3 regions of the Protofrankia sp. CiP1_Cm_nod3 genome follow, and region 3 is predicted to be linked to each of the others. Evidence: riboswitches for the same ligand, from Rfam matches in the RefSeq annotation. Region 3 holds a riboswitch; each other region holds the start of a gene.
What was found. A riboswitch is a leader RNA that binds a small molecule or an ion and turns the genes downstream of it on or off. The one in region 3 is predicted to bind cyclic di-AMP.
Positions count from the first base shown of each region.

Region 1: it holds a riboswitch for cyclic di-AMP, as region 3 does, so the genes downstream of both, AC5LUJ_RS10355 (transglycosylase family protein) here and AC5LUJ_RS18655 (C40 family peptidase) in region 3, are expected to answer to the same signal.
Region 2: it holds a riboswitch for cyclic di-AMP, as region 3 does, so the genes downstream of both, AC5LUJ_RS00770 (C40 family peptidase) here and AC5LUJ_RS18655 (C40 family peptidase) in region 3, are expected to answer to the same signal.

Region 1 covers NZ_CEVIVD010000040.1:19,021-21,283, forward strand. The annotation lists gene fbaA (class II fructose-bisphosphate aldolase) at 1-288, shown strand, start outside; cyclic di-AMP (ydaO/yuaA leader) riboswitch at 876-1,024, shown strand; gene AC5LUJ_RS10355 (transglycosylase family protein) at 1,032-1,751, shown strand.
Region 2 covers NZ_CEVIVD010000001.1:189,899-192,161, reverse strand. The annotation lists gene AC5LUJ_RS00775 (peptidoglycan-binding protein) at 1-577, opposite strand, end outside; gene AC5LUJ_RS00770 (C40 family peptidase) at 975-1,349, opposite strand; gene AC5LUJ_RS00765 (hypothetical protein) at 1,330-1,644, shown strand; cyclic di-AMP (ydaO/yuaA leader) riboswitch at 1,718-1,883, opposite strand.
Region 3 covers NZ_CEVIVD010000118.1:1,203-3,465, reverse strand. The annotation lists gene AC5LUJ_RS18655 (C40 family peptidase) at 324-1,298, opposite strand; cyclic di-AMP (ydaO/yuaA leader) riboswitch at 1,487-1,662, opposite strand; partial or broken gene AC5LUJ_RS18650 (4-hydroxybenzoate 3-monooxygenase) at 2,186-2,263, shown strand, end outside.

The DNA.
Region 1 (2,263 bases), on a different contig from region 3:
GTCTTCCACGGCGGGAGCGGTTCCGACCTGTCCGAGATCCGCGAAGCGGTGGATTACGGCGTGATCAAGATGAATGTGGACACCGACACCCAGTACGCGTACACCCGGCCGGTCGTCGACCACGTCTTCCGGAACTACGACGGCGTTCTGAAGGTGGACGGCGAGGTCGGCGTGAAGAAGCACTACGACCCGCGCAGCTACGGCAAGGCGGCCGAAGTCGGCATGGCCGCCCGAGTCGTGAAGGCGTGCGAGGACCTGCGTTCCGCGGGACGCTCCCTCGCCAACTGACCCCGCTTGGGCGGGACGGCCCCACAACACGCTCGCCAGACCGGGCTTCGTCGTCCGGCTGGCGAGCGTTCGCGTGCGGGTGCCGACCCATCGGCCTCCCGGCGCCCGGGTGACCGGATGGCCGTCACCTTTCAACGGCCATCCGTATATGACGCAGGTTCCGGAAAGGTCGCATCATCGTCGGATCACGGCACTGTACGTATGGTCCTGCCGTTCGACGTGTCTTCGGCTGAATCAGCGGTGTTCCGCGCCGCGGGCGCCGGGCCGGCCGGGCCCGGCTTCCGGCCCATAGCACGCGGATCGCCGGCCCACGCACTGGCTCCTATCCGGATAATCCGGCCCCGATCGCCACCGGCACGGCGGGATACCGAGTTTTCCCGGCAATAAAAGTATGATGAAATCAATAAGCGCGCGTACCCGTGCGCTACCATCCGCTCCCGGGCCCCGACAAGAGCCGCCGGCCCGGTGTGCACATCCTCACGAAGCGTATTCCCCGCTTGTTCGGCGCCCAGCAATTGTTGTTATGGTCTGCGCCGTGCTCGCGACACAGCGAACACACGTCGGGCGGCACGCCGAATCCTGCCCTCGCCCGACGAAAACCCAAACTCGTGGCAGGAACGGGGGACCCACTTCTGGGCGCCGATACCGGGCGTCCTCGGGGTGAAGCCGCACATGCGGCCGGGCAGTCCCAGCCCGAACCCGACAGCTCACTTCGCAGGCGTGGGGAAGGGCATAAAACCAATATGTCCAGTGCACGTTCCCGAAATCGACAGCACGGAACCGGCCGAATCCGGCTGGGCGCGCGGGCGCTGGTAGTCGCTCCCGCGCTGGCCGCGGCGGTCGGCGGAAGCATCGTGATGTCACAGCCCGCCAGCGCCGCCACCACCTGGGCGCAGCTACGCCAGTGCGAGTCCGGGGGGGACTACACCGTCAATACCGGCAACGGTTATTACGGTGCCTACCAGTTCTCGCTGAGCACCTGGCAGAGCCTCGGCTACCCGGGGCTGCCCAGCGACGCCTTGCCAGCCACCCAGGACGAGGCCGCGCTGAGACTGGCCAACCGGTCCGGCTTCGGCCAGTGGCCGGTCTGCGGCCAGGGGATGGGCGCCGACCAGCTGGTGGCGAGCGCCAGCTCGTCCGGGGCCGGATCGCCCAGCACCGGCACCGGCACCGGCACCGGCTCGGCGGGCGCGGCCGGGTCGACCGGGGCCCAACGCTGGGTGGTGCGTCAGAGCGCGCAGAGTCTCGCGGACAACACGCTGTTCACCACCGGGCTGATCTATCAGGTGCGCTCGGACGTACGAGCCTGGCAGCGCCAGATGAACAGGCTCGGCTACCGGATCAGGATCGACGGCCGCTACGGCCCCCAGTCCGCCTTCGCCGCCACCCTCCTGCAGAACTCGCGGGGACTGCAGGTGGACGGTATCTGCGGCCCACGGACCTGGACGGCCACCTTCGACTGAACACGGCCAGCCAACCAACCGGCCAACCGGCCGAACAGCCGGCCGAACAGCCGGCAACTGGCCGAACGACCCAGCGGTCGAACGGCCTCTGGCGGACGGCACCGCCCACCGGCGGCACGCACAGTCCGCACACAGCCGGCCCACCCGTGGCTGGACATCCGACCGGACCGGGCTGGCGCGCCATGGACAGCGCAGCCACGATCCCCTTTCATGCCAGGCCTCCGGCCGCATCCAGGAGAACCCCGGATGCGGCCGGCCCGGATCCGGCCCGGCAGGGCCGGGGACCGCTCCGGACGGCTCCGCTTCCCGGAGTGCCCCAGAAGTGACAACAAGCACATTCACGATACGAAAGAAACTTCGTCCGTCACCATAAGTCACAGAAATCGGAGAAGGCGACCCCGCCGCGGGGCGGAGTCACACCGTCAGCTACGGTGACACGTTCAAGGCGCTTAGCCCATTCGGGTGATAACAGTCACGTCGGTGTAGTTCATCCGACACCCCGATTTGCTTCG
Region 2 (2,263 bases), on a different contig from region 3:
ACGCTGGCAGCGAACAGTTCCGGGTGATGTAGCTGATCCCGCTGACGGGCGGGACAGGGGCGCTCGACCGCGTTGTCGACATGCTCGCCGGGCTGGCTTTCGCCGCTGCCGCGGCGGCGTTCCCCCGCGCCAGATGACGGCGGTAGGAACCGTTGGTGTAGGCGCTCCAGGCACGCACGCCCTGACTGTCGCACACCTTCTTCGCCGCCCACGCGTTGGTGGCCGGGTCGTACAGGTTCCGGCCCGCCAGCCAGCCCGTGTGGACCCGCGCGTTGATCTGCCAGAGCCCGCGGGAGTCCTCACCGTGCGCGTTACGCGCCCTGGCGTTGCCACCGGACTCCGCGAGCGCCACCGCCACCCAGGTGCCCAGCGGCACCCCTCGGCAGCTGGGCAGCCCCGCGTTCGCGGCGACACGGGCGATGGCCGTGTCGGCGACGACGGCGGGCCCGGACGGCCCGGCCGCGCTGGCCGGGGCCGCGGTCAGCATCATTCCGGCCGTCGTCCCGATGAGCCCGACGGTGCCCACCAATGCCGCGCCGTTGCACCGGCCGGGTTTTCTGTGTCTTCCCCTGGACATGATCAGTTTCTCATCCAAAAGTATCGTCGAAATGGCTCGTCAAATTCACTGGCGGCGCCAGGACAGCATTTCCTTCGAGCAGCCGACGGTTTGCTCTTCCCAGCGCGCCTGATCGACTGGAACACGTCGGGCAGACCGGGGCGCAGGCCGTCGACCGCATTCGTCCAGAAAATTTCCCGGTCATTTCCGGAGCGCTCCGGGAGAAGCACCGTGCGCTCCGGCCGGAATTTTCTGGATATCCGGCGCGGGACCCGCGCCGGACCTGCCCGGGGCTCCAGGAACAGTTACCCGGCAGTGGCCGGGAGAAATTTTCGCGGCGGCCGCCGGCTGTTGCCCGCGCTGTCCGCCCGGGGCACCCGAACACCCCGTGGCCGCCAGCCCGGCCCGGGCGGGCGGGTCACCTGATACGGCCGACCAGATGGCTGCCGGTGTAGACCTTCTGGAGCCGGACCACGGCCCCGGTGTGCGGGGCGGCCCACATCATCCCGTTCCCGGCGTAGATCCCTACGTGGTGGATGCCGCCCGGCCGGCCGAAGAAAATGAGGTCACCGGGCTGCCGGGCATTCTTCGATATCTTCTGGGAGGCGTTGTACTGCGCGTTGGCCGTCCGCGGGACGCTGCGGCCGAGCTGCTTGTAGATGTACTGGACGAGGCCGGAGCAGTCGAACGCCCGGGGCCCCTCGGCACCCCACACGTACGGCTTTCCGGCCTGCTTCGACGCCAGATAGACGAGTTTCGCCCCGAAACCACTGGTGGACGTCGAGAAACTCACCGGCTGCGCCGACAGCGTGCGCACGCCCGCGGCGGCGGCCGGCGACGAGGCCGCCGACCAGACGGCCGGGGTGATCGTGAAGGTAGCGGGCCGGGCAGCGGTCGTGCCGGCCGCGGTGGTCGTGCCGGCCGTGGCGGCGTCGGTCCACCCCGTCCCGCCCGTGCCCGCGCCACGGTCGTTCGCCAGGGCCGGTGCGGCCAGCCCGGAGAGGGCGACGGTACCGGTGGCCGCGGCGGCAACCGCGGTACGTGCCGATATCCGGCCGAGGGCGGAGCGGGTCGTGGGCGCGCGATGACGACCGCGCCTGGAACTGGGACTGGGATGACCTACGGCAGCCGGACCTGAATTCACCTGGTGTGCAGGCAACGATGATCCTTCCCATACGCCTGCGAGGTTAGCTGTCGGGTTCGGGCCGGGAAGCCCGGTCGACGCGCGGATACCTGCGCGGCCGACTTCACCCCAAGGACGGCCACCGTGGTGGCGACGTCCGGCGGAAAGGTGGGTCCCCCGCTTCTGTCCTGGCGATCGCTAGTCGGAAGACACCGGACCGTGGACAGAACTCGGCGTGCGGTCCGGTGCCGTTGAGAGCCCGGCCAACGTAGCGAACTACTTTTGGTAACCGCAAGCGGCGGTTTTCTCGGCATGTCGGCGCACAACACTCACCGTACGCATCATTTACGCGGGCCGTCCCAGGATGGCTGCCGGGACGGTACGAGCTGGCCGCAGCGTGATGGCGCTACACACCGCTCCCATGGTTAACCAGCGCGTATCGTGAAACGGCCGATGCGGACCGGCAACAACATTTTTTCCACCGTTGTGTTTCGCTGTCGGGCACAGCATTTGCACTGTCGGGCACAGCATTTGCACTGCCCGAAACAGCGTTTGCGCTGTCGGGCGCAGTGGATCGCCCGGGT
Region 3 (2,263 bases):
GAGAGGGCGGCTCCCGCCGACCGGCCGGACTGTGGGGGGGGTCCAGTACGACCGGCCGACGGAAGCCTCTTGTTCCGCCGGGCTTTCCGAGCTGGGGGGGTTGGCTCGGTCCAACCAGCGGAAGTCATCATCGCGGGATGCCGCGGAGCGCCGCCAGGCCGGTGTCGACGTCGACAAGATCGACCTGGCGGCAAGGTTCACGCACAATCGGAGGGGGAGGCCGCGCGGGAACCCGCCTGTGAATTGTTTCTACAGTATATTGGTTGCCACTACGCGAAGCCGCGTACTGACAGCCGGATGTGGACGCGGGCTGACCGGTTCGCTCAGAAAACCCGGCCGACGGAATATGACGTGGTATAGATGGCCCTCAGCGAGACGACATCACCTGACTTGGGTGCCACCCACATCTTACCATCGCCCGCATAAATACCGACGTGGTAGATGTTACCTGGTGCGCCGTAGAAAATCAGGTCACCTGGCTGCTTGTTGTACTGCGATATCCTGGTGGTCGCCTCGTACTGTCCCTCGGCGGTGCGGGGGATGTTGCGTCCCAGCTGCTTGAAGACGTACTGGACCAGTCCTGAGCAGTCGAACGTGTAGGGGCCCTCAGCGCCATAGACGTAGGGCTTCCCGGCCTGCTGGGCCGCGAGATACACCGCCCGTTCACCCAGCGAGCTGGCGGCCGCGAGCGCGCCCGAGATGGCGTTGCTCATGGTCGGGGCATCGAGGCCAGTGATCTGGGGAGAGCGCTGCACGGGCGGGGTGTTGGGAATCACGGTCAACGTGCCGACGTTCGTCGACCGTGTCGAGCGCAGGGCGTCGGTCCCGTCGAAAATCGCAGTGATCTGCGTGGTGGTGAGAACCTTCGCGGTGTAGCTGGTGAAGCCCTGCTCGTTGGTGTAGAGGTGCTTGAAGGTGGCCCATCCCTCCGGCAGCTTCACCTGGACCTTGACAAGCTGATTGACCAGCGGTGCGTGGGTGACCGCGTCCTCGAGGGAGAACCCCATCTCCACCGGCTGGTCGGCCTTCACGGAGACGTCCGGATTCGTGACTTTGAGCACGACGCCGTTCTTGGGATGCAGGTCGGTCTGGTTGAGTACCTGGCTGGTGACCGATCCGGAACCACCCGTGGACAGCGGATTGATGGTCGAGGTGCGCAGGTTGGCCAGTGACGCCTGGCTGCCGAACTGTGATCCAAGCGTTATCGGCGAGGTGACGGAGGCATCGTCGGAGTTCGAGTCGGCCGTGGCGCATCCGGCCAGGGCGACACCGGACACCGCGACGGTACCGGTGGTCACCACGGCGACAGCGGCCCGGGCTCGCGAGCGGCCCGTTCCGGGCTGCGGCGCGGGCGCGCGATGCCGGCCGCGTGCCGGACGGTCGACGTGCCGGTCGATCGGGTGCTGGCGGGACGACGGCGCAGCCGCCTGCGACGAACGCGATCGTACTGCTGGATCAGGCTGCACATCATGCGCAGACAAGGTTGTGATCCTTCCCGTTCGCCTGCGAGGTGAGCTGTCGGGTTCGGGCTGGGCTGCCCGGTGGGTCGCGCGACCATCGCGCTGCACACTTCACCCCGAGGGCGACACCGCGGTTCGATGCCGTCCGGTGGAGGATGGGTCCCCCGCTCCTGCCCTGGTGACGACTCGGAGGGAACACCGGGACCGTGGGCAGGATTCGGCAGTTCGGCCCGGTGCGTCGTGACGTCGGCGCGAGACTAGTTCATACGGATGGCGCTAGTAAACACTAGTCCCTCACAACTACCCCAAGTAGTTGTATGAAGTGTCATAACCGGCTCTTCTACCCCATCCTCCTTCGCCGGCCGGGGCGGCGCCGGGTGCGACCGGCTGGCTTGTGGCCTTCGGTCGCCCGACTGACGTGCCGCTTTCCGTGACTTGCGGGATGCGGAGGATGACAATACGCCATAGCGGCGACAGACGGTCGACCAGGAGCCTTCGAGTACAGATAGTGAGCAATACTGCTACGTTAAGTAGCGATCAAGGCTGCCCATTGGCGGTACTCTGCTCTTTTTACGAAAATTGTCCGATTGGTTGATGCCGAGTTGTCGGCCTTCTGACGCGTGTCGGAATGTGACGTCGTACTCTGGCAGTGCCTCGTCCGGATCGGTCCTTCCAGGTCAGTCACGTGATCAGGGCAGCGTGACGGATGATCAGGAATCGTGCCGATGCTCCCCGGGGAGGCGCTCGCCATGACGCGGTCCGCGTCGGGGTCCGTGCCGGACGGGCGTGGTGTGCGCCAGCCG